Regions from separate parts of the Fulvimarina fulva genome, predicted to be linked through region 2. Evidence: predicted binding sites of a transcription regulator. Region 2 holds the regulator's gene; each other region holds the start of a gene.
The links. The regulator PhoB, encoded in region 2, activates phosphate uptake and scavenging genes when phosphate is short. The targets are predictions, from matches to a motif close to TGTCATNNANCTGTCAT.

Region 1 (10,552 bases), on a different contig from region 2:
CGTTGCATTGATCGCGGGTGTGCTGATCCTGATCATGCCCAGGCTCCTCAGCTACATCGTCGCCCTTTATCTGATCTTTGTTGGGCTCACCGGGCTGTTTCCAGATCTGATCAACCAGATCACCGCGGGCAATTGATCTATGAGCACGGGTCAGGAACGGGTCGTCGTCCTTGGAGGGGGAGCCGGCGGGCTTGAACTTGCCTGCCATCTGACCGGGAAGGAGGGGCTCTCGGTCACGCTGGTCGATATGAATGGCGCTCATGTCTGGAAGCCGCGCCTTCACGAATTTGCCGCTGGCACGGTGGATTCGACGCTTTCGGAGATGAGCTTCTACATGCTTGCCGCGATGCGCGGCTTCACCTTCGAACAGGGAAAGGTTCTCTCGATCAACCGGCAGGCACGAACGGTTCACCTCGCCGGCGTCAGCAGCCAGCACGGCTCGATCCAAGGGCCCGCTCGCAATATCGAATATGACCGTCTCGTCATCGCATTGGGCGGTGTAACGCCGGATTTCGGCACGGACGGCGTTGCCGAACATGCCGTGCGGCTTGACGAAAAGTCCGATGCCGACGATTTCCGCGATCTGTTCATCGCCGCGATCCTGCGTGCCCGCGAAAATCGCGAACCGGCCCGGATTTCGATCGTCGGCTCCGGGGCAACCGGCACCGAACTTGCAGCTCATCTCAGGGTGGCCGAACGCGGCTTCATCAACAAGGCTGTGCTGGAAAGCGATCCGCCGCTTCTCGATATCTCCATTCTGGAGGCAGCCCCCGAAATCATGCCGGGAGCGTCGGACGAACTGCGCAAGGCCGTGCTGGAACGTCTGGATAAACTCGATATCAAGACGAAAACCAACGCCAAGATCGCGGCCGTCGAAAAGAACGCAGTTGTCGCCGCCGATGGCGAACGCTGGCCGACCGATATCACGGTCTGGGCCGCCGGCCTCGTGGGCAATCCGTGTCTCGCCGGTCTCTGCGATTTCGAGATGGACAAGAAAGGGCGAATTTCCGTCGACGGCAAATTGAGAACCACGGTCGACGATCGCGTCTATGCCCTTGGCGATGCGGCAAGCTTCAAGTCGGAGCCCGATGCCGCGCCCTTGCCGCCGACGGCCCAGTGCGCGAGCCAGCAGGCCACCTATCTCGCCAGCGCTCTTCCCAGGGCGATCGCTGGCGGAACGCCGAACGACTTCAAATATGACGATAAGGGACGCCTTCTGTCACTCGCCAGTGGCGGCTCCGTGGGAAGTATCAGTCTGTTCCGGTCCAAGAACGATATCCTCGTCCACGGCCAGTTCGCACGCGCGGCCTATGATTCGATCCAGCGCCGGCACCAGTGGTCCGTGCTGGGTTATCTGAAGGGAACGGTCGCGATCTTCGCCGATTCAATCTCGCCGACCAAGGGGCCTGCGCTCAAACTGCATGGCTGATACGATATCCGTTTGATCAAGCCGGGTACCGTATCGAAGCCCCAGACGGCGGGTGAGCGTTTGCAGATCCGTTATCGCGTAGCGATCAAACGGATTTCGTATGATACCGCATCCCGTCTTAAATCGAGGGGCCCGTGAGCTTTTCGGAAAGCCGGCCCACGGCATCCTGCGCCGATTTGAGAGCCGGATAAACGTCGAGCACCTCGCCGTAGACTTCGAGCGCCTTCTCGTTCTCGTCGGTGCGTTCGAGAATAAGCGCGAGGCCCATCAGCGCGCCCCAGTGGCGCGGTTCGCGGGCAAGGGTCTGCTCGATATCGGAGATCGACTTGCCGTAGTCGCCGCTGGCAAAATGCGCCGTCGCGCGCCGGTTCCAGGCCTCAACGTAATCGGGCTCCAGAACCAGAACCTGATCCAGCAGATCGAGGACGGCGTCGTTCTGCTTGTGCCCCATGGCCTGGGTCGCGCGGCGCATCAGGAGATCGATCGTCGCACTGCCGCTGTCCTGCCAGCGCCGCTGGATCTTGCGGGCGGTGCGCTTGGCCTCGTCCTCGTCGCTGATCCGTTTCAGGTCGGCAAAGAGCGTATCCAGCGTTTCGGGCTGCTGTTCGGCCGGTTCGGCGAGATCTGTCGATGCGGCGCCGTCCGCGTTTCCGGGTGGCAAATCGGCCGTTCCATCCTCCTCATCGTCGAGAGGAACGCCAAACGCTTCGGGTGGCACGTCCGGCTCGGCATCGGGGGCCGGCCTCACCATGGGGCCTTCTTCACCGGACCCCGGCGGAAGTGGCACCTCAGGCATCGCGCCGGGTGCACCGTCGTCGGGATTGATGATCGACGGATTACGGGTCTCCTGGGCACCACCCGTCGTCGGCGTAAGGCCGAGCGCGGTCGTGAGAAGGAGAATCGAGGGCAAACGAAAAACGGCTTTCATGAGCCCGAGACTATCGACCTCATGAAAGCCGTCAAACTGAAAATACCGTGAGACGCACCGATTGACGATGCGCCTCAGCCGATTTTCAACACGCGCATATCAGCCCTGACGAGCCTTGAAGCGCGGGTTCTGCTTGTTGATGATGTAGATACGGCCCTTGCGGCGCACCATGCGGTTTTCGCGGTGGCGGGATTTGAGGGCCTTCAGCGAGTTCTTGATCTTCATAGCGGTCTCCCGGTCGTCTCTTTAGCGACGGGATCGAATTCGCTTGCCGTCGCGCAAACAAAAAACGCGCCGTTAGACGCGTTCGTCCATTCAGATGTGTTGACAGCGATTTATCCAGCGTCAGCCGGAATGTCAACGCCGCCGGTGTATTCCGGCGGCAATGGATGACATCTTCACGACAGTCTCTTGAGCCGCGTGAAGTGCCCCATCTTCCGTCCGGGCCTGACATCGATCTTGCCGTAATGGTGCAGAACGACATCGCTTTCTCCGGCGAGCGTCTCAATCCGCCTGATCTCGTCGCCGATCAGGTTTTCCATCACGCAATCGGAGTGCCGCATCGGATCACCGAGCGTGAGACCGGTAATGGCGCGAATATGCTGCTCGAACTGCGAGATCGCGCAGGCCGCTTCCGTCCAGTGCCCCGAATTGTGGACCCGAGGCGCGAGCTCGTTGACGAGGATGGTTCCGTCGGCGCGCACGAAGAATTCGACGCCGATGACGCCTACATAATTGAGCTTTTCGAGAATGGTCCGGCCAGTCTCCACCATCCGCTCGGCCACGAGCGGCGTGACCCGGCCCGGAACGGTAGAGCGCCTCAGGATGCCGAGACCGTGCTCGTTGTCGGCCGGATCGTAACAGGCGACGCTTCCATCCTTGCCCCGTGCCGCGATCAGCGAGGCCTCGTATGCGAAGGGCACCTTGCCTTCGAGAATCGACGGTTTCGAGCCGAGGCTCTCATAGGCGTCGGCGACCGGCCCTTCCTTGCGGATGCTGGCCTGCCCCTTGCCGTCATACCCGAAGCGACGGGTCTTCAGGATGCAGTCGGTGCCGATGTCGATCAGCGCGTGGCCGAGTTCTTCCACACTGTCGATCGCGCGCCAGGGCGCCGTTTCAACGCCGATCCCGTTGAGGAAGGCCTTCTCCACCACGCGGTCCTGCGCGACCTCCAGCGCCTCGGGCGGTGGAAAGAGATCGGCTTCGACGATCGCCTGCCGGGCCGGGCCGACGGGCACGTTCTCGAACTCGTAGGTGACGACATCGGAATGACTGGTCAGCTGGGCAAGTGCGCGAAGATCGTCATAGGCCGCGACGATCGTCTCGTTCGCCACCTGGAAGGCCGGCGATTCCTTGTTCGGATCGAGCACCAGCGTGCGATATCCGAGGCGCGCTGCGGCCATGGCAAGCATCCGGCCAAGCTGGCCGCCGCCAAGAATACCGATGGTTGAACCGGGAGGCAGCGCGCTCATCGCACGGGCTCCTCGTCGACGGGCTGTTCCGTGACGCGCTCGCTCTGGGCTTTGCGATAGGCATCGAGCCGGGATGCGATTCCGTCGTCGCCGAGCGCGAGGACGCTTGCCGCCATCAGCGCCGCATTGACCGCGCCGGCGCGACCGATCGCGAGTGTGCCCACCGGAATGCCCGCCGGCATCTGCACGATGGAAAGCAGGCTGTCCTGACCCCTCAGGGCCTTCGACTCGATCGGTACGCCGAAGACGGGAAGGGGGGTCATGGAGGCCGTCATGCCGGGCAGGTGGGCGGCGCCGCCTGCGCCTGCGATCACCACATGATAGCCATTCGCTTTCGCGCCTTTCGCGAACTCATAGAGCCGGTCGGGCGTGCGATGGGCCGAGACGATCTTCGCCTCGAAGGGGATTTCGAGCTCGGTCAGCGTATCGGCGGCGTTCTTCATGATGGGCCAGTCGGACTGGCTGCCCATGATGATGGCGACGCGCGGCGAAAAGATCCGGTCGGTCATGCGATAATGTCCGGTATGATCTGGTCTTCGAGTTCCTGAAGGCGGTCCTTGATGAGGAGCTTTTTCTTCTTCATGCGCTGGATCCGCAACTTGTCGCAGCCAAAGGCTTCCATCGCCTCGATCGCGGCATCGAAATCGGCATGCTCCTGGCGAAGCTTTGCGGTCTGCATCCGCAGCAAAGCCTGTTCCTGGTCCGCCATCGCGTCCCCTTCTCGTTCTTTGGCGCAAACGCGAATCGTTCGCGAAAACGTGTTCGCGTCAAATCTGGCGGCTGTTTAGCAAAACCCCGACATTATCGATAGCGGGCGCGAAACCGTTTGCAAAGGAACAGCGACGGAACCGTTCGACAGCAAGACGGTTTTGTGACACGCTTTAACTGTTCTGCCCGGATGGGTTCTGGCCTGCCGGGCTCCCAACGGAAGGAGATTCTGATGTCCTTGGAAAACCATATCGCGAAGCTTGAACAGCGCCACTCGGTGCTCGACAACGAGTTGGTCGCCGCGATGACGACCCAACCCTCGAAAAGCGATGCGGAAATCAAGGAAATGAAGCTCAGGAAACTTCAGTTGAAGGATCAGATCGAGCGGCTGCGCGGCGGGTTGCAGTAAGACCGCGCAAGGTCCGGGAGGAGCCGGATTACTTGAATTGAAACGAGGAAAGGCCGCGGCATCGTCCGCGGCCTTTTCCTTTGACGTCCTTTGGGCCGAAAACCGGGTTAGCTATTTCGGGACAAGAACCGTATCGACGACCTGGATGACCCCATTCGACTGATTGACGTCGGCAATCGTCACTTTCCCGGCCGTACCGGACTCATCGAAGATCCAGACATCGCCGTTCTTGATCATGGCAGTCAGCGCGTCGCCGCTCGCCGTCTCCATGTTGTACTTGCCGCCATTGCTCTCGATGTTCTGCCGAAGGTCCGCTTCGGACATCTTGCCGGGCACCACATGGGCCGTCAGAACCTTCGTCAGCTGATCCTTGTTTTCCGGCTTCAGAAGCGTATCGACCGTGCCGGCGGGCAACTTGTCGAAGGCCGCATTGACCGGCGCGAACACCGTAAACGGGCCTTCGCCGGATAGCGTCTCGACGAGACCGGCTGCTTTCACCGCGGCCACCAGCGTCGTGTGATCCTTCGAATTGACCGCATTCTCGACGAGGTTCTTATCGGCATACATGGGCGCGCCGCCGACCATCGGATTATCACCGCCTTTCATGTTCGAGGACATGGCGCCGTCTGCATTCGAGCCGCTCGACATGGCGCTGTCGCTCGAGTTTGCCATCTGGTCTCCGCCTTCGGAAGCGGAGGAAGACGAGCTATCCGAGGCCTGTTTGCCGCTGTCGTCTGCTGGCAGAAGCACGGTGTCGATGACGTGGATGACGCCGTTGGACTGCTTCACGTCGGGTATCGTCACCGTCGCGACATTCCCCTGACCGTCCTCGATCTTGACCTCGCCGTTTTCGACCTTGGCCGTGAACGTGCAACCGCCGACGGTTTTCACCGGATGGGCGCCGCCGTCGTCGCTCACCATGCCCTGAATGTCGCTCGCCATCGCGTTTGCTGCGACGACGTGGCAGGTGAGGATCTTGGCGAGTTGATCCTTGTTTTCCGGCTTCAGGAGGTTCTCGACCGTGCCGTCGGGAAGTTTGTCGAAAGCGGCATTGGTGGGGGCGAAGACGGTGAACGGGCCTTCGCTGGACAGGGTATCGACGAGACCTGCTGCCTTCACTGCGGCGACAAGGGTCGTATGGTCGGCCGAGTTGACCGCGTTTTCGATGATATTGCGGCTCGCGGGCATTTCCGCTCCGCCGACCATCGGATTGGCCTGGGCATATGCGATCGGCGCGGCGCTCAGGCTGAGCGCGGCGGCCAGAATGGCTGTCGTCATCATGAGTTTCATTATTGCCTCCCGTAAACCTCTGGGCACTCGCTTTTCGATGCCCGGTAGCGAATTTACGAAGGCGTGGTCCTCGCGGATGTGTGAAAGTCTTGTGACACCTATAACGAAACGGTGAACCGGACGATCGTCGGACAACAACGCAAGCCGATCAGACAGAAAAGCCGGTCCGTTACGTCAGAACGGCGCTGACCCCGTCATAGACAAGCTTCAGCCCGACCGGCACCAGAAGGCCATAGACGATCCGGTAGAACAGCTCCGGCTCGATCCGCTTGACCAGCCAGACGCCGAAAAGCGTCGCGACCGGGGCTAGGGGAAGAAGGACCAGCGAGGTCAGGACGTTTTCGTGGGAGAACTGGCCGAGCGCATAATAGGGGATCAGTTTCACCGCATTGGCGACGGCAAAGAAGACGACGGCCGTTCCCGCATAAACCGTCGGTGCCAGACGTAGCGGGACGACATAGACCTGAAACAGCGGGCCGCCGGCGTGGGCGACGAAGCTGCCATAGCCCGCGCCCATGCCCCAAAACCAGGCGCGGCCCCGGCTCTCCCGTGCGCGTTCGATCATATGGCGGGTGCGGAACCACCAGTTGGCGACGAACCACAGCGACAAAAGCCCGATCACGATGCGGATCGCACCGGGCGGCGCATAGGCCGAGGTGAGGTAGCCGATGGCGATTCCGATGATCGAGGCGGGCAGCAGGTGAACGAGCACGGATTTGGAGACATTGCCGCGCCAGGCATAGAGCGCGATCACGTCCATCAAGAGCAGGATGGGCAGAAGGATGCCGGCGGCAGCTGCGGGCGCGATGGCGAGCGCCATCAAAGGCACGCCGATCAGCGCCAGCGTGCCGCCGAACCCGCCTTTCGACAGTCCGATGAGAAAGACCGCTGGAATAGCGGCACAGTAGAACCAGGGATCTGTGATCATGAGGGCCGGCGGAACGAGATGGATCGATCGCCGCGCTATCACCGATCCGGCTGAAGGGCGAGGCGAGAAGAAGATGGTTCTCGCGTCAGAAGACACGAAAAATATTCAATCGGCTGCCGTAGTGCCGGGTATCTCGACACGTGCTTGCGATCCAGAGCTGAACGTAAGTGCAGAGTGAAGGGTGATGCCCGCTTTTCTTCCGGCCAAGCTTGCCATACACGGATATTTTCATGCACCGTTCCGATGTCGAAAACTGCGTAAAGTGGGTTGACGCTGATGTCTGACGAGATCGATGCGATAAGGGAACGCTATTCTACCGCTCAGACCTTTAAGTTCGGCGACAGTCGCAGCCTGTGCATGCATCTTCTGTCGTTGGTACGTTCCGGGAGGAAGACGGCAACCTGTAGCGCGCTTCGAGATATTCAAATCGGGGAACCAATGCCTGCCATTGGGCGACGGGACATTGCTTTGGATTGGGACGGGGCTCCTGCCTTGGTGATCGAGACAACTGAATTGATCCAGTGCCGATTCTCCGAGGTGACGGAGCCTATGGCTCTTGCCGAAGGCGAGAATGAAAGCCTTGACGAATGGCGCACGGGGCATCGTCGCTACCTCGAGCGCAATGGCGGGTTTTCTCCAGATATGCAAATCCTGTGGGAGCGGTTCATTCTTATTGAAAATCTGAGCTGAACAAACGCTCCCTTAGAGATGAGCAATTGCTCGCGATATTTTGAAGAATTAACGGTCCCGTTCTCCATGCGCGAGAGTGATGAAGCTCGACGCCTTTCTACACCGTCAGAAAATCGAAGATCAGCCGGGGCAGGCCAGCCGTTTCGAGGAAAGGAGGATGGCCCTGGCCCTCGACAAGATGAAGCCGGCAATCGGGATGCCGTGCGACCATTTCGTCGGCCGTCGTTCCTGTCAGAATGTCCGAATTCTCGCCCCGCAACACGAGAAGCGGTTTGTCCTTCAGGAGGTCGAACAGCTCCCAGAATTCCGGGAGCGGTTTGCCCGCTTCCAGCGCATCGAGCGTTCTCAACAGCTTCGGATCATAGTCGGAGACGAAGACACCGTCCCGCTCCACGACTGTCGCGCGCGCCTGACGCTCGAAATCGGGCCGTCCCAGCGCCGGAAAGGTCGGGCCGAACAGCGCCTCGATCGCGTCGGCGGCTTGGTCGAGGCTCTCATAGGCCTTTGCGGCCTGAAGATAGTCGCGGATGGTGATGAGGCCGTCCACCTCGATGCGCGGTCCGGCATCGTTAAAGACGACCCGGCCGATTCTGTCCGGCGCCGTCGCCGCGATCAGATGCGTTACGATGACACCACGCGACGTGCCGATGAAATCGGCCGATTTCACGCCGAGATGATCAAGACCTGCGAGGACATCCTTGGCTTCCTCTGCGGCGTTGTAAGCCTCGGCTTGGGCTGCGGCGTCGGACAGTCCGCGCCCGCGATAATCGAAAGCGATCACCGTTCTCTCCGGATCGAGATCGCGGATTGCATGGGCGAACGCGGTGAAGTCGCGGCTGTTGCGGGTCAGGCCCGGCAGACAGGCGATCGGCCGAACAGCGGTCTCCGCTCCTTCGAACACCCGCATTGCGAGGGTCAGCCTGTCCCGTTCGTAGGTGACGATCCGCCCATCGTCTGGTTTTGCGTCTTCACCGGTCATCGAATGGTCTCCCGACATTTTCAGCCTTTTCCATCGCTTTGAAAGCGATAGCTGCTTGTTTCCGGTTGTGGGTCAGCTAGGCTGCGCAAAAACACAAGAGGAAACATCATGAACGCGCCTTGGCTCCAGCATTATCAAGAGGGTGTGCCTCGCGAACTGCCGCCGCACAGCTACGAGTCCCTCGCCGATCTTCTGGACGAGGCTTTCAAGAAGCATGGCGATGTCACCGCCTACAGCCTGATGGGGTCGGAGATGAACTTCTCCGAACTCGACGAGAAGTCCCGCCATTTCGCGGCTTATCTCCAGTCGATCGGCCTGAAGAAGGGGGATCGAATCGCGTTGATGATGCCGAACGTGTTCGCCTATCCTGTCGCTGTCGCCGGCGCGCTCCGGGCGGGGCTGACCGTCGTGAACACGAACCCGCTTTATACCCCGAAGGAGTTGACGCATCAGCTGAAGGACGCCGGTGCGAGAGCGATCGTCGTTCTTGAAAATATGGCGAAGACCGTTGAGACCTGTAAGGCGCAGACGCCGCTGGAGCATGTCATCGTGACCACGATCGGCGATCTGCAATCGACCGTGAAGCGCTTCGTCACCAATCTCGTCGTCCGGAAGATCAAGAAGATGGTGCCGGACTACGATCTACCGGATGCGATTTCCTTCATAGATGCGCTGAAAAAGGGCGGGGCGGCGACATTCAAGCCGATGCCCGGAAAGATCGATGACGTCGCGGTTCTTCAGTATACCGGAGGCACGACCGGCGTTTCCAAGGGCGCGGCGCTGACCCACGGCAACATCATCTCGAACGTGCTTCAGGTCGAACTCTGGTTCAAGCCGGCGCTCACCCAGATCAAGCCCGGCGATACGGTGACCATGGTCTGTGCGCTGCCGCTCTACCACATCTTCGGATTTACCGTGAACATGATGCTGTGCATGCGCATGGGCGGCAGCAATATCTTGATACCCAACCCGCGCGATCTGCCGGCCTTGTTGAAGGCGTTGAAGGGCAAGACCTTCCATACCTTCCCGGGTGTCAATACGCTTTTCGGCGCGATCGCCCGGCACAAGGATGCCAAGTCCGTCGACTGGTCGCCGCTCCTTCTGTCCGTCGGCGGCGGCATGGCGGTTCAGAAGAAGACCGCCGAAATGTGGGAAGAGTTGACCGGCAACTCGATCTGCGAAGGCTACGGCCTGTCCGAAACCTCGCCGGTCGCATCCGCGAACCATACGTTCGGCACGAAGTATACCGGTACGGTCGGTCTTCCGTTGCCGGGAACGGAGATGGCGATCCTCTCCGAGGATGGCGAGAAGCTGCCTCAGGGCGATGAGGGCGAGATCGCGGTCAAGGGACCGCAGGTCATGGCGGGCTACTGGGAACGTCCCGACGAGACGGCGAAGGTGATGACGGCGGACGGCTTCTTCCGCACCGGCGATATCGGCGTGATGGACGAGAACGGCTGGTTCCGCATCGTCGATCGCAAGAAGGACATGATCAACGTCTCCGGTTTTAACGTCTATCCAAACGAGATCGAGGATGTCGTAGCGTCGATGCCCGGTATCGTGGAGGCTGCGGCGGTTGCAATTCCCGACGAAAACTCGGGTGAAGCGGTCAAGCTCGTCGTCGTGAGGGAAGATCCGACAATCGACGAGGAGGCGGTCAAGGCTTACTGCCGGGAAAACCTCACCGGCTACAAACGTCCGCGTGTCGTGGAATTCCGC
Region 2 (10,552 bases):
CCCTCGGCCTCATCGATCGGGCCTATATCATGCATGCCGGGGCGCTGCTCACGCATGGCAAACCGAACGAGATCGTCGCCAATGCGGATGTTCGCCGCTTTTACCTTGGCGACCAATTTAGCTTTTGATCGTTCGCGAATAGAGCGGAGTCACGTTGACATCGCTCGCTCGCTCGCGCTTTCTTAGACGCCTATCGTGCGTCGAATGCCGCTTCGCGCTCGAACCCTACCCAATATCAGAGCGGCGTGAGGACTGCGGGTCGAACCAAGCTCATGGCGCTAGCGGCTAAACTTCAGTTCCGGCAGAGCCAGTCTCTGGTGATGACGCCGCAGCTTTTGCAGTCGATCCGACTTCTGCAGTACGGCCACGGCGAGCTGAAGACGTTCCTTGAGTCCGAAGTCGAGCGCAATCCCCTGCTCGCGATGGCGCCTGCCAAGCCTCATGTGACGTCGATCCAAGCGGGCGAAGGCACGAAGACGTCCGAAGCGTCTTTCAATGGCTCCCTTCAGCAGCGCTTCGGCGGCTCCTCCGGTTCCGGGCAGTCCTTCAACGGCCCCGACACCGGCTTTGCCAATGTCGCCGATGACAAGATCTCGCTCCTCGCCCACGCCATCAACGAGGCGCGCGACATCGCCGGGGGACTGCAAACGCGAGCCATCGCCGAAGCCTTTGCCGACGAACTCGACGAGAACGGCTATTGCCGCTGTGATGCGGATGAATTCGCGAAAGCCAACGGCTTCGATCCGGCCCGAACCCGGGCAGTGCTTCTAAAGCTTCAGGCCGAAGCCTCGCCTGCAGGTCTTTTCGCCTGCAATCTCAAGGACTGCATGGCGATCCAGCTGAAGCGTAAGAACCGCTACGATCCGGTGATCGCGAAGGTGATCGACAATCTCGAACTCCTGGCGAACCGCGATTTCGCGGCATTGCGCAGGCTGACCGGCGAAGACGATAACGGCCTTCTCGATATCCTCGCCGAAATCAAGTCGCTCGATCCCAAGCCGGGTCACGCCTTCGATGGCAAAGGCGGCGAAGGGGTCGAGCCGGACGTCCTGATCAGCGCCGACGGCGAAGGCGGCTGGGTCGTGGAGCTCAATCCGGACACCCTGCCCCGCGTTCTGACCGACCGGACCTATCTGAAGCGCGTGCGCAAGCATGCGACGACCGACGAGGACAAGACGTTCCTCTCCGAATGCCTGCAATCGGCGAGCTGGCTCGAACGGGCGCTGGAAAGCCGGGCACAGACGATCATGAAGGTCGCCGAGGAAATCGTGAAGCGCCAGGGCGGCTTTCTCTCGAGCGGCGTGAGCGGCATGAAGCCGATGACCCTTGCCTCGGTTGCCGAAGCGATCGGCATGCACGAATCGACCGTCAGCCGCGTCACCAACATGAAATTCGTCGCCACCCCGCGCGGCGTTTTCGAAATGCGCTTCTTCTTCACACGGGCCATCGCCGCGGCCGATGGTGGCGACGCGCATTCGGCCGAGAGCGTCAAACTGCGGATCAAGCGGCTGATCGATGCCGAAGTCACCGGCAAGATCCTGTCCGATGACGACATCGCCGCGATCCTCAAGAAGGAGGGCGTCGATCTCGCCCGGCGTACCGTCGCGAAATATCGTGAGGCCCAGTCAATCCCGTCCTCGATCCAGCGCCGACGAGAACTCAATGCACGGCGGATGGCCTCGTAAGACTGGCGGGTCTTTTGAAATCAACGGCTTCACCGGGTCGCCGGCAGCCCGTGGTGCCGCTTGAGCCAATCACCGGGTGATAAAGCGGCCGGCCCGCCCATTCTATAGTCCGGCTATGGAGATCGGTGTTTTGCCGTCACAGCCTGAACCGAGAGAGCCGCTCACACGTTGACATCCGGGAAGGGCATTCATAGAAGGCGCAACCTTCCGAAAGGTCCCTATATTGCAGAGATGCAGGGACGGAAGAAAGCGTCTAGGGTGTCCTTGCACCAGTGGTTCGCGGGCCTTCAAAAGAGGCCTTGCGGGTGTCAGAGAACATGCGAAGAGGATAGCGTGATGGCTGTACGTGTTTCGGGCAAGCATATGGAAGTCGGCGAGGCGTTCCGAACCCGGATCGAAGACCGCTTGAACGAAGCCGTCGACAAATATTTCGACGGCAATTTTTCCGCGACGGTCGTCGTCGCCAAAGACGGAAGCCGCTATTCCTGCGATTGCGTGATCCATCTCGATACCGGCGTGGTCTTCCAGGCCCAGGGCCAGACCCACGATCCGGAATCCAGCTTCGTCGAGGCGTCCGAAAAACTCGAAAAACGCCTGCGCCGCTATAAACGCCGTCTGAAGGACCATCACGTCAATGGCGGGCACAAGACGCTCGCCTACCAGATCATGGAAGCGATCCCGGAAGAGACTGAAGAGGTCCCCGAAGATTACGCGCCGGCGATCATCGCCGAGACGACCCTCAATGTCGGCACGCGCTCGGTGGCAGATGCCGTGATGGAGCTCGACCGGCAGGACAACCCGCTCGTCCTCTTCAGAAACGCCAGCTCCGGCGACATCAACATTGTCTTCCGCCGCACCGACGGCAATGTGGGCTGGGTCGACCCCTCAACCTACGCACGCGACGCGTGAGGAACGGGCAAGGTTCTTGAACGAGCTTGCTCCTGAGAACACGAGAGGTCGTTTCCATGGAATTTCAATCGCTCATCGAGCCGGCGGCGATTCTGCCCGGTCTGAAGGCGACGTCAAAGCGTCAGGTCCTGCAGGAAATGGCGGCCAAGGCCGCTGACCTGATCGGCCGGTCAGAGAGAGAGATTCTGGAAACGATCCTCAATCGTGAAAAGCTCGGTTCGACCGGTGTCGGTAACGGCATCGCCATTCCGCACGGAAAACTCTCCGATCTCCCGCAGATCACGGGCGTTTTCGCCCGGCTGCAGAAGCCGGTCGATTTCGATGCGCTTGACGAAGAGCCAGTCGATCTCGTCTTCCTTCTGCTCGCGCCGGAAAATTCCGGCGCCGATCATTTGAAGGCCCTGTCCAAGGTCGCGCGCCTGCTGCGCGATCCGGAGACGGTATCCACCATTCGCGGGTTCCAGGACGCCGGCTCGATCTACGCGACCATGATGCGCTCGACGACACAGAACGCCGCATGACCGAGAAGCTGACCGTCCATCACCTCAACAATTCCCGCTCCCAGCGCGTGCTCTGGCTGCTTGAAGAGCTGGGGCTCGACTACGACGTCAAACATTACCAGCGCGACAGCGACATGCGAGCGCCGAAGGAATTGCGCGCGATCCATCCCCTCGGAAAATCGCCGGTCATCACGCATCAGGGCCGGACGATCGCGGAAACCGGTGCGATTATCGAATATATCCTGTCCTTGAAGCCGGATCACGGCATGATGCCGCCCGAGAACACGGCGGATTTCTGGCAGGCCAGGCACTTCCTACATTATGCGGAAGGCTCGGCCATGCCACCGCTCTTCCTCATGCTCGTCTTGAACATGATCCCCAAGCGCGCGCCGTTTTTTGTCAAATCCATGCTGTCGATGGCGCTGGAGCAGGTGGACAAATCCCTCGTCGCACCGGAAATCCGCAGGCATCTCGATCACTGGGAGAGCGCCATCGGGACAAGCGGCTGGTTCGCTGGCCCGGGCATCAGCGTCGCCGATATCATGATGAGCTTCCCCGTCGAGGCCGCCGGCAAGCGCTTCGGTTACGAGGACCGGCCGAAACTCCGCGACTTCCTCACGCGCATCCACGAGCGCCCCGCCTATCGCCAGGCCCTGAAGCGCGGCGGCCCCTACGAGTACGCCTGATCAAACGGAATTCGAAGCGAAGTTCAGCAAACGACGCCGGTCAGCGCCGCCGCTCCTTCGAGGGGTCTGAATAGAACGCGCGTTTTGCCTCATACATCGCGTCGTCGGCGCGCTGGGTCGCTTCTTCCAGCCGTTCTCCGTCACGGGCCGTCGCGAGCCCCATCGAGAAGGAAAGCGTCGATCCGCTATAAAACTGGTTGTTGATGTCGACCAGTTCCTCGATTTCGGCGATCAGATGGCGGCCCTCCGGCTCTCCGGCCGCCGGCATCAAAATGATGAACTCGTCCCCGCCGACACGCGATACCTGATACGGAGGCTTCACCGTCTCCCGCAGCACTTCGCCCGCCCGGCGCAGAAGCGAATCGCCCGCCGCGTGACCAAGAGTGTCGTTGATGTTCTTGAGGCCGTTCAGGTCGGCAACGATCACCGTGACGGGCGCTACGCGGCGGCGTTCCAGCCTGTTCAGCTCGTCGTCGAAGAAGGAGCGATTGTGCAGCTTGGTGAGAATGTCATGCTTGCCAAGATATTCGAGATAGGTCTCTGCCTTCTTTCGCGCGGTGATATCGGTCAGCGCCACCTGGACGAGAGACCAGTCGTCTTCATGGCCCGGAAACACAGAGAACTGCATGTGAAGATGAAGTGTCTCCCCTTCGAGCGTATAGTTCACGACCTCACGGGACTGGAACAGCACGCCGTTCCACAATTCGATGAGCTGCTCCTTGAAATGCGGACGCATGTCGTCGCGAAAGACGTCCGCCAATCGCGAGAGGAGAACGCTCTTGTCCTCGGCAGCGAACATCTTGATGGTGTGCCGGTTCACGTCCAGCACGTGGATCTCGCTGAGGCAGCGATCGATGAACTCGGGATGCACGTCGAGAAAGGTGCGAAAATCCTCAACGCCGCGCTGACGGACATCGTCGATCAGCTCCCTGATGCCGCTGAAGTCCTCGACCCAGAGCGAAATCGGCGAATGTTCGAAGAGCCCGCGCGCAAAGCTCTCGCTCCGTTCGAGCTGCCGCAGAGCGACCTCGCGCTCGGTCACGTCCTCGGTCGAGACGAGCACGCGGCTCCAGTCGCCATCGTAGCCGGGTACGATGCGACCCTTCACCTGCACGTCCAGCCGCCGGCCGCTCAACGTATAGTTGACGCCCTGGCTCTCGAAGCCTCCGTGTCCATCCCAGAGCTGGATCAGCTCGGTGATATGCGTCTTGAACATGTCGCCCGAGAAAACGGTCGAGAGATTGGCCTGCAGGTGCTGAAGGTCATCCGCCTCGAAGACTTCGAGTGTCTTGCCGTTGACGGCGACGAGACGGATCGAGCCAGCTGCTTCCTGTGACACCTCGGGATGTTTTTTCAGGTGGTCGCTCAGCGACACGACGCCTTCACGCCGGCAACGATCGAGGACATCTTTGACACCGCTGAAGTCTTGCAGCCACAGCGGAACAGGCACAAGATCGAAGACCGCACCGGCGATATCGCTCGCCTCCCCTTTCAGGGCCCACTCGATGTCATCCGCGAACACGGTTTCTCCAAGCGAAGTCTTGCTCATCGATCATCCCCTCGCATCCCGGCGCTCAACCTCCTAGTCAGCACAGAAAAGGACGCGATCGAAAATCGCGCCACACCCCGCGTACATCTTCTGCCATACTTCTTATCAGGGACTTGCACTTAAGATGGTTGCTGACGGAATTTTCGGCAGATTTGCACACGATCTGGTGAGAATCAAAACTTCAGTTACGAAAGAGCGGCTCCGATGATCCCCAACATTCTCTCTATCGCAGGCTCGGACCCCTCCGGCGGCGCGGGCATCCAGGCGGATATCAAGGCGATCTCGGCCAATGGCGGCTACGCGATGGCGGCGATCACCGCCCTCACCGCGCAAAACACCAAGGGTGTTCGCGGTTTCACGATCGTCCCGCCCGACATGATCAGGGCGCAGATCGAGGCGATCCGCGACGATATCCGCATCGATGCCATCAAGATCGGCATGCTCGGTGATCCGGAGACGGTGCGCACCGTTGCCGGCCTCCTTAAGACGATCGATGCGCCGGTCGTTCTCGATCCGGTGATGGTTGCGAAAGGCGGCGACAGGCTGCTCGCCGAAGAGGCGGTCGCGGCGCTGCGCGAACTGCTTCTGCCGCGCGCGGCAATCCTGACGCCGAACCTTCCCGAAGCGGGCGATCTTCTCAGCCAGGAGCCTGCGGACGACATCGAAAGCATGCGCGCCCAGGGCGAGGCGCTTCTTGCCCTTGGCTGCAAGGCTGTGATGATGAAGGGCGGGCATCTGGCCGGCGATACGGATGCGACCGACCTTTTCGTCACCGCGAATGGGGCGCTCGAACTGAGCGCGCCGCGTACCGAGACGCGGAACACCCACGGCACCGGCTGCACGCTATCCTCGGCTCTCGCGACAGGGCTCGGCTTCAGGCTTTCCCCGATCGAAGCGGCCCAGCGGGCGAAAGCCTATATCGGGGCAGCCATTGCCGGCGCGGACACGCTATCGGTCGGCGAAGGCCAGGGGCCTGTGCATCATTTTCACGGCTTGGGGATCGGCACCGCCTGACCGATCACACGAGCAGCGCTTCGAGCGCGGTCTCGATCCGCCTGCGTTCGGCAAAACCGAGGGGAAGCAGCGGACGTGGAAGTTCTGCTTTGCCGAGATCGAGACTATCGAGCAGCGCATACATGACGCGCAGACTGCCATAGGCTTTGAAAGCCTCCCAGAGCCCGGAGAATGCCCCGTCGAGCCATTGAGCTTCCGATGCCCGGCCCGAACGTGCCGCTGCCGCAAGGCGCACGGCCAGATCCGGCATCATGCCCGCGATGACGGAGTAAAACCCATCGGCGCCGGCAAGAAGGGCCGGCGCCATCGTCCAGTCCGCGCTGTAGCCGATCGCCAATCCCGTCCGCGACCGCAATTTGGCGATCTCGCCGCCGAAATCACCGTCGGACGGTGGTGGCCGTTTCACCGCGACGATCCGATCGACCTTCGAAAGGCGTTCGAGAAGACCGTGGCTGAAGGCAAAACGGGTGGTGCTCGGATTGTCGTAGATGCAGAGGTCGAGGGCCGTCGAACCCACGACAGTGCGAAAGTGCTGGTAGACCTCTTCCTCGGTCAGCGGCGTGTAGGAGACCGGCGCCATCAGCAGGGCATCCGCGCCCGCTTCCTCCGCATCGCGCGCAAGGGCCTGGGCTTCGTCGGTTCTCAGCGCACCGACGCCGACGATGAGCGGCAGACGGCCGTTCACACATTCGGCGGCCGCACGAACCGCCCGGCGGCGCTCGGCGCGGCTCAGATAGGCATAGGTGCCGGTGCTGCCGAGAAGGCCGATGGAGTCGGCGCCCGCGCGGCAGATACGCTCGACGAGATGTCCGAGGAGTTCCGTATCGACACGGCCCTCGCGATCCGCCGGTGTGATCGGAAAGGCGGACAGCCCGTGAAACGGTGAGGCAACGGTCATTCGGCGAACTCCATCGGAACAAGGGGAAAGCCGCGCGCCGACGCTCGCCCTGCAATCAGGCGATAGCATGCAAGGCAATCCGCCAGGCATGACGTTTGGCGATTGGCCTATGACCTTTGGTGATGAACGGGGAGACAGGGCGCGCCGAACGAGCGCGCTACCCTGCCTCCTTCAGTCTCGCGCGCGATGGCGCGGCTTTGCTGGCGAGAAACTGCTCGTCGAGCGCATAGCCCGCTCCGCGCACGGTCCGGATCGGGTCGCGGTCACGCGCCCGGTTGATCGCCTTTCGCAAGCGGCCGACATGAACGTCGACGGTTCGCTCGTCGACATAGATGTCTCGGCCCCAGACCCCGTCGAGCAGCTGCTCGCGGGTGAAGACACGGCCGGGCGACTGCATGAAGAATTCGAGCAGCTTGAATTCGGTCGGCCCAAGCTTCAGCTCGCGGCCCGAACGGCGCACCCGGTGGGACGTACGGTCGAGTTCGAGATCGCCCGCGGACAGGACGCTCGCCACTTTTTCGGGGCTTGCGCGGCGCATCATCGCCTTCACACGCGCGGTGAACTCGCGCATGGAAAAGGGCTTGACGATATAGTCGTCCGCGCCGACCGAAAGCCCCTGAACGCGCTCGCTCTCCTCGCCGCGCGCCGTCAGCATGATGACGGGCAGCTGTGCCGTCTCGGGGCGCTGGCGCAACCGACGGCAGATCTCGACGCCGGAAAGGCCCGGCAGCATCCAGTCGAGGACCAGAAGGTCGGGCGCTTCCTCCTTGAGGCGCAGATCCGCCTCGTCGCCGCGCGCGATGACCTCGACGTCGTAGCCTTCGGCCTCGAGGTTGTAGCGCAGGAGAACGCCAAGGGCCTCCTCGTCTTCGACGACGGTTACACGCAGGCTCATCCCGCTGCACCTTCCACAGCTTCCTCGATGCTTTTCTGGGTCACGGTCGCCGACCGGTCTCCCTTCGGACGGTTCACGTCCATCTCTTCGCCCGTCTTGATGTAGAAAATCGTCTCGGCAATGTTGGTTGCGTGATCGCCGATGCGCTCGATGTTTTTCGCGCTGAAGAGCAGATGGGTGCAGGCGGTGATGTTGCGCGGATCTTCCATCATATAGGTCAGGAGTTCGCGGAAGATCGAGGTATAGACGGCGTCGATCTCTTCGTCGTTGTCACGCACCGTGATGGCGCGTTCGTGGTCGCGCTCTCCATAGGCGTCGAGCACATCCTTCAGCTGATCCACCGCAAGCTCCGACAGATGCTCGATGCCGCGCACGAGCTGGTTCGGCTGGGCGTGGTGGTGAACGGCGAGTACGCGCTTGGCGATATTCTTGGCGAGGTCGCCGATGCGTTCGAGATCGTTCGAGATGCGGATCGCACCGACAATCTCGCGCAGGTCGATCGCCATGGGCTGGCGCTTGGCGATGGTCATGATCGCCCTCTCGTCGACCTCGCGCTGCGCCGCATCGAGGATCACGTCGTCGGCGATGACCGACTGGGCGAGCGCGGTATCGCCGCGCACGAGGGCCGAGACGGCCTGTTCGAGCATCCGCTCGGCCTGCCCGCCCATCTCGGATATGCGGCGGACGATGAATTTCAGCTCGTCCTCGTAGGACGTTACGATATGCGAAGCCATCTTGACCTCCCTCAAAAGATTGGGCGTTTGGCCCCATGATACGAAATCCGTTTGATCGCTTCGCGATGACGGATTTGAAGACGCTCACGCGCCGCTTGGGGCTTCGATACCGTCCCCGGCTTGATCGGCCGGATACGGTATGAGAGCGAATGCGATCCGCCGGGATCGGCACTTCGCCCTTAGCCTTTGTTCCGCCGCATGATGTGATCCGAAACGTCATGACACGTTTCGCCATCCTGCTTTGGCAGGCCCGGCACGTGCAGGACCCGCCAAGCAGCGGCTCGATCAGCCGAAGCGACCGGTGATGTAGTCCTGGGTGCGCTTGTCATCGGGATTGGAGAACATCTTCTCCGTATCGCCGAATTCCGCCAGATCACCGAGATGGAACATCGCCGTCACCTGGCTGACGCGCGCCGCCTGCTGCATGGAGTGGGTGACGATGACGATCGTGTAGTTCTGCTTGAGCTCGTCGATCAGCTCCTCGACCGTCGCGGTCGCGATCGGATCGAGCGCCGAGCACGGCTCGTCCATGAGGATCACCTCCGGCGAGACCGCGATCGCACGGGCAATGCAGAGGCGCTGCTGCTGGCCGCCTGAAAGCCCGGTGCCGGGTTCGTCGAGACGATCCTTCACTTCCTTGTAGAGGCCGGCGCGCTTGAGGCTCGTATGGACGATCTCCTCGAGTTCGTCCTTGTTCTTGGCCAGTCCGTGAATCTTCGGACCGTAGGCGACATTCTCCCAGATCGACTTGGGGAAGGGGTTCGGCTTCTGGAACACCATTCCGACCCGCGCGCGAAGCTCGACCACGTCGAGATCGGGATCGTAGATGTCCTCTCCGTCGAGCAGAAGCGTCCCGCCGACCTTGGCGATATCGATCGTGTCGTTCATCCGGTTGAGGCAGCGAAGATAGGTAGACTTGCCGCAGCCCGATGGTCCGATCAGGGCCGTGACCTGGCGCTCCCTGATATCGAGCGAGATGCCATTCAGGGCCTGCTTCTGCCCGTAATGGACCGTCACGTCCTTGGTTACCATCTTCATTTTCTTGTCTTCCGACACGGCAGGTCCTTTTTCGAAAGTCGCTCTCGACATATCCATCATGGTCTTAGTCCCTTTCTGAGCCTACCAGCGGCGTTCGAAACGGCGGCGAAGGAAGATCGCCGTCAGGTTCATCAGGGCAAGGAAGCCCAGTAATATCATGATCGCGCCGGAGGTTCTCTCCTGGAAGGCGCGTTCGGCTTCGTTCGCCCACATGTAGATCTGCACCGGGAGGGCAGTCGCCGGGTCGAGGGGCGTTTCAGGATAGTCTGCGACGAAGGCAACCATGCCGATGAGAAGCAGCGGCGCGGTTTCGCCAAGGGCCTGGGCAAGGCCGATGATCGTACCGGTCAGGATGCCGGGAGCCGCGAGCGGCAGAACGTGCTGGAACACGGTCTGGGTCTTCGAGGCACCGAGGCCGAGGGCGGCCCAGCGGATCGAGGGCGGAACGGCGCGAAGCGCCGCGCGGGTCGCGATGATGATCGTCGGCAGGGTCATCAGCGTCAGCACCAGTCCGCCGACGAGCGCGGCCGAGCGCGGCAGGCCGAACCAGTTGATGAAGACAGCAAGCCCCAGGATACCGAAGACGATCGAGGGCACGGCCGCGAGATTGTTGATGTTCACCTCGATGAGGTCGGTGAACTTGT
Region 3 (10,552 bases), on a different contig from region 2:
CCCTCCACGGCATTGATGGGGGCGTGTCCCTCCCGATAGGCGTCTTCGGCCCGATCGCAGACCTCGCGCGGGTCGAGCAGGCCGCAATTGATCAGGGCTGAAAGATGGGAGTGGAACAAGAGCGGCGCGCCCTCACGCATCGCGTCCTGATAGGTGCCGAAATCGGGCAGCGCCTCGTCCAGAAACCAGCGCAGATAATGCAAGGCCTGTCGGCGCGTGACCGGATAGTCGAAATTTTCGAGCGTCCCGAAGTGATTGCCGAAGCGCCTCGCCACAAGATCGAGCACCGCCTCGGTCGTCTCATCCACGCTGTAGGTCGGCCGCTCCGGCGCGGTGATCCGTTCCTTCAGGGGCTCCCGGTTGGAGTGGTCGTAATTCCACTTGCCGCCGGCCGGTTCGTCGCCCTCCATCAGGTAGCCGGTGGACTTGCGCATTTCGCGGTAGAAATACTCCTGCCGCAACTCCTTGTTGCCTTCGGCCCAGGCATCGAAAGTCTCGTGGTCGCAGATAAACCGGTCGTCGGGCCGGATCTCGACCTCGCAGCCAAGCTCTTCCCGCCAGTCCTTCATCATCTCAAGAACGCGCCATTCCCCCGGCTCGGTCACGACGACGCGATCCGGCTCATGACGCTTCACCGCCCGTTTCAGCTCATCCGTGAACGAGCCAGTGTTCTCGTCATCGTCGAGCGTGATGTAGTCCACCGTCACATCGCGATCCCTGAGGTCGTCCGCGAAGTGCCGCATGGCCGAGAACAGAAAGGCGATCTTGCGCTGGTGATGGCGCACGTAATTCGCCTCGTCCGCCACCTCGCACATGAAGACGATATCGCCGCCTTTCATATCCTTGAGGGACGAAAGATCGCGGCTCAGCTGATCGCCGAGAACGAAACGCAGGGTTGTCATATCGGATCAATCCCCCAGGACGCCGTTGGAAGTGCCTTTACCATCGCCACCGATATGTTTCGGCACCGCTTCGTTGCGGCCCGCAAGAGCCAGATCGTAGTCAGCCTTGGTAAGCCGCCTCGCGATGGCCGAACGGGTCCCACTATTGCCACCGTAGATCAGGTATCGTCCCATATGCCGTCCCTTACGCATCTTTCACGGATGAGTTGGCCGGAAAGTGGACGGCATCAACTGCGGCGCGCAGCCACGGCTCACCGGTGAAAATCGGGCGAAAACCGCAACATCAGCAAGGATGCTCGCCTACGAATTCTTCAAGAAATTCTCCTACAACGCGAGTCATGACCAAGAACTCGCCACGCACCAGAAATCCTGAGCAGAGCATCAACGATGCCCTCTCGCGCATCGGTGCGCTGATGTTCATGCTTCTCGGCGTCTTTTTTGTCACGATCCTTCTCTTGAGCCAGTATCAGACAACAAGTGCTCAAAAGCGCGAGGCGCAACTCGCCAGCTCGGCGCTCACCGTTCGTGGGAAGCAAATCGAAGACCTCGCCTGGGACTATTCAACCTGGGAGGACGTGTTTCAAAAGTTTGTGGTCGAAAGGGATTACGCCTGGGCCGATGAGAATATCGGCCATTGGGTCTTCGAGAACAATCATTTCAATGTTTCGGCAATCATCACTCCGGACAGAGAAACGATTTATGCCAATGTCGGGGGTGTGCGCACGGATGCCGATCTACGGACGATCCTCAAGGGCGGGGTCGACGACCTCATCTCAAAATACCGAAGCGGCGATTCAGAAAAAACGGCTTCAGCGCTCCTTTCCGACAATGGCGCGCCCGTCGTCACCGCCATCGCGCCGATTACGCCAACTGCGGAACTTCCAGAGCCCCGAAAAGACTATTATCTTCTGATCTTCGCTCAGACGCTGGATGCGTCGACCTTGAGCGAAATCGGACAAACCTATCTTCTCCCCGACCTGCGCATGCGAAGCGAAAGCCTCGACAACGACGTGCGAAACGGCACGTCGATCCCTTTGATCCTCGCAAATGGAAAGACGCTCGGGCACCTGACCTGGGATGGCGCGACGCCGGGGACGACATTGCTGAAAACTGCCATACCGATCTGGGCGGTGCTGTTCACCGTCTTCATTGTCCTGATGCGCTATTTCGCAAAAACCGCCAAGGCCAGTGCTCATAGGCTCCGCGTCAGCCAGTATCGGGCGACCCATGACAGCCTAACGGGTCTTGGAAACCGAGCCCTCCTCAATGACTTCTTCGAGCCGTCGGATCTGAGCGGGAAAAACACGTCCGACGACACCCTCTGTCTTCTCTATCTCGATCTCGACGGGTTCAAACAGATCAATGATGTTCATGGCCATCAGGTCGGAGATGATGTGCTGAAAGAGATCGGCGCACGGCTTTCCACCTTTGCCGCCGAGAATGAAGTCGCCGTGCGCTTGGGAGGAGACGAGTTCATTCTCCTTCTGAAAAGCAAATTCGATCCGATAAAGATCGCGGCGATCGGACAATCGATCATCGAGTCTGTCGAAAGGCCCATCTCCCTTGGCGGTGCGGACACTGTCTGCGTCGGCGCAACCATCGGAATTTCCCTTGCACCGCAAGACGGCGACACTCCCGATATTCTCTTGAAGAAAGCCGACGAGGCGCTGCGTCACGGCAAGACGCGAGGTAAGCGTCAGGTGATCTTCTACGCCGATATCGTCTTGGAAATGCTCCGGCGCGAACGTGATCGCTTCGCGGAGCAGCGTGAGGCTCAGACCCATTCGACCTCTCCGACTTCGATGACGGGCTGAAGGCCGGCGACACCAGCATGGGGCGAGAAAGTGCGGTCCTGTTGCTTCGAGCGAACCATCCCCTGAAGGCAGGCGTCCGGCATCAGGTGGTGCCGAAATACTGCGTGCGGCTCTACATCATCGGCGCCAGGCGACACCCTCCACCAACTTCAACTCTTGTACCAGTCGGTCGGCAAAGGCACGCACCACCGGCCGCATGAAGCGCACCGAGGGATAGGCCAGCACCATCTCCGCAGATTTCACGGAGAAGTCCGGCAGGATTCGCACCAGACGCCCGTCCATCAGCGCCTCGCGCGCGAACAGCGTCTGGATCGGCCCGCAGGCATGACCTTCGAGCAGCGTGTTCAGGATCACATTCGCATCGTTCGTATGAATGAACGGTGTCACCGGGATCTCGTGCTGAACGCCGTCCCGCATCAGCGTCAGGGTCTTGCGCGAGGAAATCACCTGCGCCGTGGTCACGAGTTGCATCGTCGCAAGCTGTTCGGGCCGTTCGATCCCGCCAAACCGGTCGAGAAAGGCGGGGCTCGCCACCAACACGCGCTCGACCGTCCCCAGCTTGCGGATCACGACGTCCTGATTCACAGGTCGTGAATAGCGGATCGCCATATCGAAATTGTCGTAGACGAGATCGATCGCCCGGTTCTCGAGCACGAGATCGACCGAGACCTGCGGATGATCACGCTGAAACGCCATCACGATCGGATGGATAACCTTCCCACCGATGCAATTTTGAGCGTGAATGCGCAACGACCCCTCGATCGCCCCGGTTTCGACGCGAATGCCTTCCATCGCCGCATCGATCGCCGCCAGCCCGTGCCTTGTCGCCTCGTAAAGCGCCTGGCCGGCAGCTGTCGCGCGGACATGGCGCGGCGAGCGCTCCAGCAACCGGGCCTGAACATGGCGTTCCAGATTGGCCAGATGCTTCGAGATGGCCGGCTGGCTCACGCCGAGATCCTCCGCCGCGCCGGTCATCGACCCGCGCTCGATCGTCCGCGTAAAAGCCCTGAGTGCCGATGTTACATCCATCATCATTCCTGATGGTTATGGATACCATACCCCGATTGCCGTTGCTCATAATGCGAGCGAGTGCTCTTCTCAAGTCGCATCCAAAAGGTGACGGCACAGAGGCGATCCATGACGACCATCCGCTCCCTCATTTCGCGCCGGTCATTCCTGTTGACCGGGGCCGCCGCAGGGCTTGCGGGCTGCACGACACCCGGCCGGCAGATCGCGGCACCTGTCGCAGCCGCACCGCAATCCGCCGGCAATGCCGCCCGTGGCTCGCCCGTCGATCCGCTCGAAACAGCCCTTCGCACCGACGAACTCGACGCCCGATACGCGGCGCTGGTCGATGATGGTCACAAGCTCCCCGCGATCCCCTACTGGAAGATGGAGCCGCGCTTTTATCGCCAGCGCGTTGCGAACCCGACCGGAGAGCCCGAAGGCACCGTCGTCGTCGATACGCCGAACCGATATCTGTACCTCGTGGAAGCGGACGGCATGGCGATGCGCTACGGCGTCGGCATCGGAAGGGCCGGCTTTGAATGGGGCGGCGAAGGCATCATCCATTGGCGACAGCATTGGCCGCGCTGGAAACCGCCGCGGGAAATGATCGACCGTAAACCCTCGCTGGAAATCTATTCCGTCGAGAACGGCGGCATGGCGCCCGGCATAGACAATCCGCTCGGGGCCCGCGCGCTCTACATTTTCAAGAACGGCAAGGACACGCTCTACCGCCTTCACGGCACCCCGGAATGGTGGACGATCGGCGGCGCGAATTCATCGGGCTGCGTCCGCCTCGTCAATCAGGATGTCATCGATCTTTACGAACGCGTACCCCATCACGCCCGCATCGTCGTTCATCAGTCCGCGATGAACGATCGGATCGCGTCACTCTGATCCCGGCTCCCGCATCACGCGAAGGCCCCGCAGTCAGTCGATACCGATCGGGCAGGCACGCCATCACGCTTCGCCGACCCGCCAAGTGAAAGGGCACGCTCCTGCCTCGGAGCGCGCCCTTCATTCACGCTCGGATGGTCCGGATCAGGACGAGGCGATCTTGCCGCCACCCTGCTTGGTGATCGCGACAACGGACGGACGAACCGGCATGTCGTCCTTGAAGTCGGGCCAGCGGGTCGAGGGATCTTCGTAATAGGACGGACGGCCGAAGCCTTCCCATTCCTCGCCGCCATCGCCCGGATGCTGGACGGCGACGAAGAAGGTCGCGAGATCCGGCGTGGGGCGCGGTCCGCACATCTCGGCGCCCACTGGCACGCGGTAGAAGAGCTTCGAGGTGCCCCGGCCTTCGCCCTCGGTCTCCATGGCCCAGAGGCCATCCGTGCGACCGGTCTTGTCCGCCGAGTTGCCGTCAGTCGAGATCCAGAGCCGACCGTCGCTATCGACGGCGCAGTTATCGGGCATGCCGAACCAGCCGTTATCCGTCGTCTCGGTCGAGAAGGTGGCCCCCACATCCGCGATGGAAGGATCACCGCACTTGACGAGAATTTCCCAGGTTCCCTTGGTCGCCGCGAAGTCCCCGCCCTCTTCGGCGATTTCGACGATGTGGCCGAACGCGTTGTCGAGGCGCGGATTGGCGGCGTTCGCCTCTTCACGCTTCGTGTTGTTCGTCAGCATGACGTAAACGCGGCCGTTCGAACCGTTCGGCTCGATATCCTCGGGACGATCCATCGGCGTTGCGCCGAGCAGATCGGCGGCCTTGCGCGTTTCAATGAGAACGTCGGCCTGGCTTTCGAAGCCGTTTTCGGCCGTCAGCGGGCCTTCGCCGAACGTCAGCGGCATCCATTCGACGCCGCCGTCTTCATCGAACTTGGCGACATAGAGCGTGCCGTCGTCGAGAAGGTCCATATTGGCGGCGCGATCGTCCGGGTTGTATTTGCCGGCGGTCACGAACTTGTAGACATAGTCGAAACGTTCGTCATCGCCGAGATAGAAGACGACACGGCCGTCCGGCGCGACGATGCTTTCTGCGCCTTCATGCTTGAAGCGACCGAGAGCCGTGCGCTTCTTCGGCGTGGAGTTTGGGTTCTCGACGTCGACCTCGACCACCCAGCCGAAGCGGTTAGGCTCGTTCGGCTCCTTGGAAATGTCGAACCGGTCGTGAAAGTTGCCCCATTCGTAGGAGCCATCCGGAACGCCGTAGCGCTTGTAGTTCTCGGCCTCGCGATGACCCTCAGGCAGTTCGCCGATGAAGTAGCCGTGGAAGTTCTCCTCGGCCATGATGTAGGTGTTCCAGGGCGTGACGCCGCCAGCACAGTTGTTGAGCGTGCCGAACACCTTGGTGCCGGTCGAGTCTGCGTTGGTCTTAAGGCGGTCGCTGCCGGCGGCTGGGCCGCTCAGCTCCATCTCCGTCTTCGACGTGATACGACGGTTGTTCGCACCATCGAGGACCGGCTGCCACTTGCCGTTTTCCTTGCGGATCTCGATGATCGTGCCGCCATGGGCGGCCATTTCGATGTCGACACGCTTTTGGTCGGCCGGCGCGACGACGAGTTCTGCAGGTTCCGGAGGCGTCAACGCGGCCTCTGTCGAGGTCGGTTCGCTCGCCCCGGCCGTTTCATCGTCCGGTGCGACGTCGCCTGCGGCTGCCGCCTGCGCGCCACCCTTTACCGTCACGATGCCGGGGAACATCAAATGTTCGTTCGTATATTCGTGATTGACCACGAGATAGCCGTGCTCGGACGAACCGTCGATCGGAATATAGCCGACGAAGTCGTTATTGTAGCCGAACTGCTTTTCCTGGGCTTCCGGCGTCTGGTTCTTCGGATCGAATTCCGGCGCATCGGCGAAGATCTTGTCGCCCCAACGCAGAAGAACGTCCGCGTCATAGCCGTTCGCCACATGATGATCGGCGTCGACGCCAGCCGTGACTTCGTCGAAGGAGAACGGCATCGCCTTCGTCTGGGCATGGGCTTCGTCCGCGGCCATCAGAGCCATCGGAGAAACGGTCGCCGCAATCGCCGTCGCGGCCATGGAGCCTTGCAGGAAGGAGCGGCGGGAGAAGCGCTTGGCGATAATCTCGCCCATGGTCGCGTTGGACGTCGGGTTGAGGCCCGGTCCGTCGGCCTCTTCCAGCTGGCTTGTCTTGAAATTGGCTTTCGGTGTCACGTGCTCGTTCATTGAGGTGGCCCCTTATGGTGGAAGAAATCTGCAGGCTGGGCGCGGCGAAACACACATCGCGCCATGCGGCCCTTTCCGCACGGGCGGTCGGCGCCTCGGCCTGTCTGGAACCGTTATAAACCTCTCATGACAGGTGGATGACGGAAAATGCTGCGCCGCACCCGCCGAACCCCGGATTCGCGGATCCCGTTCGGCGCTCCATCTCGCAGAGCGATTGCATTGCAGGCACCACGAGCAATCTGCCTTTCAGGAGGCAGAGCGAACTTTCGCGGCAATTTACGAAAACTTGAAGGTATCGAAATAATTTGCATCTGTTACGAGGAGCATTCGATGCGAAACGCCGTCCCGGTTCTCGCCCCATCGGTCGCGCTGGTCTTCATTGCCGATACAGCCCATGCCCAGGCCGGAGAGATCGCGGGCGGAGGCGTCGACGCGCGCCTCATCGGTCTGGCCACCGCTCTCGACACCACTTGGGTCCTCATTGCGGCATCGCTCGTCCTCTTCATGCAGACCGGCTTCATGATGATCGAAGCTGGCTCCGTGCGCACCAAGAACGCCGTCAGCGTCGCACAGAAGAACCTTCTCGACATCGCCTTTGCGACCATGGCCTTCGCGGGCATCGGCTATATGCTGGCCTTCGGCATGTCCTATCCCAACGGCTATGTCGGCTGGGACAAGGGCCTCATCTTCCTCAACGCCATTGCGCCGAAAGACATCGCTTTCTTCATCTTCCAGGTGATGTTCTGCGGCACCGCGGCGACGATCATCTCCGGCGCCGTCGCGGAGCGCATGGGCCTGCGCGCCTATATCCTTCTCTGCGTCATTCTTGCCGGCGTCATCTATCCGGTCTTTGCCCATTGGGCCTGGGGTGCGGCCCTCGGAGACTCCCCCGGCGCCTTCCTCGCCAATGCAGGCTTCGTGGACTTCGCCGGCTCGACCGTCGTTCATGCCACCGGCGGCTGGATGGCGCTGGCCTCGATCATCGTTCTCGGTGCGCGCGCCGGCCGCTTCGAGGGAGACTGTCCGGTTCGCTTCGGGTGCCACAGCACGGTGCTGTCCTCCGCCGGCGCGCTCATACTCTTTGTCGGCTGGATCGGTTTCAACGGCGGCTCCACCCTCGCGGCATCGCCGGAAGTGCCGGGCATCATTCTCAACACGATCCTTGCCGGAGCAGCCGGCGGCGTCGTCAGCTACGGCACCGCCTGGTGGCGCGGCGCACTCAGGCCCGACCGCGCGATCAACGGCATGATCGGCGGTCTCGTCGCGATCACCGCCGGCTGTCACCTCGTCGGGCCGGACGGAGCCCTCCTCCTTGGTGCGCTGGGCGGCTCGGCTGCAAATCTTGCCAACCGCACGATCGAAAAGCACTTCCAGCTCGACGATGCCGTGGGGGCCGTGGGCGCCCACGGTGTGGCGGGTGTCGTTGGAACGATCGGGCTCGTTTTCGTCGCTCCCGAAGCCTTGCTTCCGGCCGGATCGCGCCTCGACCAGTTTTACATCCAGGCCGCCGGCGTCGGCCTCAACTTCGTCTGGGCCTTCGGCTGCGGGCTCATCCTCATCCTGCTCGTCGACGGTCTCATGCGGGTTCGCGTCTCTGCGGCCGACGAGGCGCTCGGTCTCAACGAAAGCGAGCATGGCGTGCGCCTCGGCACCGGCAATCTCGAATTCGCGCTCGATTCCCTCACCCGGTCGGTGTCGGACAAAGCGCTCCGCGTCCCGGTTCAGGCCGGCGACGATTCGGAGGATCTCGCCCGCCGCCTCAACGCCCTCATGGACCGGCTTCAGAAGTCGGAATCTGAACGCCGCAAGCTCTCCGAAACGGCCCGCAACCGCCACGAGGCCGAACGGTTCGCAGCCCTCGGCGAGATCACCGCCGAGACGATCCTGCTGTTCCACGAGGGGCGCGTTCGCCGCGTCAATCCCGCCGCCGAGGCGCTGTTTGGCGCCAATTCCGAAGCCCTGTCCGGGCGGACGGTGGAACAGCTCGCGCAAACCAACGGGCTCGACCGTCTCGGCGAGTGGCTCGAAGCGTCCGATGGCACCTCGTCCGAAACGACGCTTCGTGCCGATGACGGCCGTTCGGTTTCCGTCGAGGTGCGTGTCCGCACCACCCATTTCGAAGGTCGCCAGGTTTCGATCGTCAGCATTCTCGACCTCAGCGAGAAGATCGCGGCGCGTGAGCGCATCTTCCACCTCGCCCTTCACGACACGCTGACGGACCTGCCGAACCGCGAACTCTTCAATCGCCGCCTCGGGGAGGCGCTCGGCGACCCGGACGGCCTCACGGCATCCGCGCTGCTCCTCGTCGACATCGACAAGTTCAAGGACATCAACGACATCCACGGCCACCCTTCAGGCGATGCCGTGCTCGTCGCCGTCGCCGAGCGCCTGAAAACCTGCGTGCGCAAGGGCGATACCGTCGCCCGCCTCGGCGGCGACGAATTCGCCATCATCCAGACGGGCCTCAGCTTTCCGGCCCAGACGGCCGATCTCGCCCACCGGGCGCTCGCCGCGATTTCGCAGCCCCTCACCCTGCCCACGGGCGCGATCATCCAGCCCCGTGCCAGCATCGGCGTCACCGTTTTCCCGCGTGACGGCGTGACGGCCGAAACCTTGCTGCAGAACGCGGACCTCGCGCTTTATGCGGTGAAGGACGAGGGCCGCAACGGGTTCAAACTATTCGAGGAGAAGATGGGCCAGGCCCAGCGCATGCGTCAGGAGCTGGAGACCGATCTCGCCCAGGCCATCGAGCGCGGCGACTTCGAACTCTACGTCCAGCCGCGCGTCGATCTGAAGGCCGGGCGCATTGCCTCCTATGAGGCTCTCCTGCGCTGGCGGCGCGGCGACAGCTTCGTCTCGCCCGCCGATTTCATCCCCATCGCGGAAGCCTCGGGCCAGATCGTCGAGCTCGGAGAATGGGTCTTCGCGGAGGCCTGCCGCATCGCGAGCGAGGAGCTCACCGATACCGCGATCAGCGTCAATGTCAGCCCGCGCCAGTTCCTCGATCCCAACCTCGTGCCCATGATCCAGCGCAATCTGAAGGCCTCCGGCCTCGATCCCGCGCGCCTTGAAATCGAGATCACCGAGGGCGTCCTCATCGACGATGACCGGCGCGCCCTGCGCATTCTCGGCGAGTTGCGCGCACTCGGCCTGCGCTTCGCCCTCGATGATTTCGGCACGGGCTATTCCTCGCTCAGCTATCTCACCCGCTTCAACTTCGACACGATCAAGATCGACAAGAGCTTCGTCCAGTCGACCGAGGAAAAGGCCTGGCACGTCATATCATCGGTGATCGCCATGTCGCGCGGCCTGAAAGCCTCGGTGGTCGCGGAGGGGATCGAAACCGAAGAGCACCTCCTCCGCCTTGCCCGCGAGGGCTGCACGGAGGTTCAGGGCTTCCTCATCGCGCGTCCATCCCCCGTTTGCGAGGCGATGCGCGAACTCCCGCCGGAACTCTGTCTCGCCCTTTTGGGACGGTCCGGCGGCGAAAGGCGCGAGGCAGTCAGCGCCTGAAGATCCGGGCGCCCAGAGCCTCCCAACCATAGGTCTCGAAGGCGAGCTTGGCCGGTCGTCTCACTCAGCGCGCATGAATTCCGGAACGACGACCCTGTCTCGGCCAGTTTCGTCCTTTTCAACTGAATAGACATACTTCCACGCGTTCGGCCCTATGGTGCGAACGGTCAGGTCGGGGTTGAG

Region 1: ABDX79_RS08380 (YdcH family protein) is a predicted target of PhoB. The motif match lies at 4,690-4,706, and genes of this name have one in related genera.
Region 3: ABDX79_RS00015 (PhoX family protein) is a predicted target of PhoB. The motif match lies at 6,983-6,999, and genes of this name have one in related genera.

What each region holds. Positions count from the first base shown of each region.
Region 1 is NZ_JBDJAC010000004.1:281,139-291,690, forward strand. Features, by position in the region: gene ABDX79_RS08345 (DUF3096 domain-containing protein) at 1-136, shown strand, start outside; gene ABDX79_RS08350 (NAD(P)/FAD-dependent oxidoreductase) at 140-1,429, shown strand; gene ABDX79_RS08355 (tetratricopeptide repeat protein) at 1,548-2,339, opposite strand; gene ykgO (type B 50S ribosomal protein L36) at 2,457-2,582, opposite strand; gene ABDX79_RS08365 (5-(carboxyamino)imidazole ribonucleotide synthase) at 2,756-3,829, opposite strand; gene purE (5-(carboxyamino)imidazole ribonucleotide mutase) at 3,826-4,338, opposite strand; gene ABDX79_RS08375 (YdcH family protein) at 4,335-4,538, opposite strand; gene ABDX79_RS08380 (YdcH family protein) at 4,770-4,946, shown strand; gene ABDX79_RS08385 (fasciclin domain-containing protein) at 5,058-5,594, opposite strand; partial or broken gene ABDX79_RS08390 (fasciclin domain-containing protein) at 5,685-6,236, opposite strand; gene ABDX79_RS08395 (sulfite exporter TauE/SafE family protein) at 6,406-7,164, opposite strand; gene ABDX79_RS08400 (ASCH domain-containing protein) at 7,441-7,854, shown strand; gene ABDX79_RS08405 (alpha/beta fold hydrolase) at 7,952-8,833, opposite strand; gene ABDX79_RS08410 (AMP-binding protein) at 8,942-10,552, shown strand, end outside.
Region 2 is NZ_JBDJAC010000006.1:223,328-233,879, reverse strand. Features, by position in the region: gene lptB (LPS export ABC transporter ATP-binding protein) at 1-128, shown strand, start outside; gene rpoN (RNA polymerase factor sigma-54) at 273-1,685, shown strand; gene hpf (ribosome hibernation-promoting factor, HPF/YfiA family) at 2,022-2,594, shown strand; gene ptsN (PTS IIA-like nitrogen regulatory protein PtsN) at 2,651-3,115, shown strand; gene ABDX79_RS10800 (glutathione S-transferase family protein) at 3,112-3,780, shown strand; gene ABDX79_RS10795 (sensor domain-containing diguanylate cyclase) at 3,821-5,329, opposite strand; gene thiD (bifunctional hydroxymethylpyrimidine kinase/phosphomethylpyrimidine kinase) at 5,534-6,343, shown strand; gene ABDX79_RS10785 (dihydrodipicolinate synthase family protein) at 6,348-7,241, opposite strand; gene phoB (phosphate regulon transcriptional regulator PhoB) at 7,399-8,136, opposite strand; gene phoU (phosphate signaling complex protein PhoU) at 8,133-8,870, opposite strand; gene pstB (phosphate ABC transporter ATP-binding protein PstB) at 9,156-9,908, opposite strand; gene pstA (phosphate ABC transporter permease PstA) at 9,990-10,552, opposite strand, start outside.
Region 3 is NZ_JBDJAC010000001.1:527-11,078, reverse strand. Features, by position in the region: gene ABDX79_RS00035 (cryptochrome/photolyase family protein) at 1-902, opposite strand, end outside; gene ABDX79_RS00030 (diguanylate cyclase domain-containing protein) at 1,241-2,716, shown strand; gene ABDX79_RS00025 (LysR family transcriptional regulator) at 2,834-3,751, opposite strand; gene ABDX79_RS00020 (L,D-transpeptidase) at 3,854-4,618, shown strand; gene ABDX79_RS00015 (PhoX family protein) at 4,763-6,856, opposite strand; gene ABDX79_RS00010 (EAL domain-containing protein) at 7,187-10,369, shown strand; partial or broken gene ABDX79_RS00005 (WD40 repeat domain-containing protein) at 10,430-10,552, opposite strand, start outside.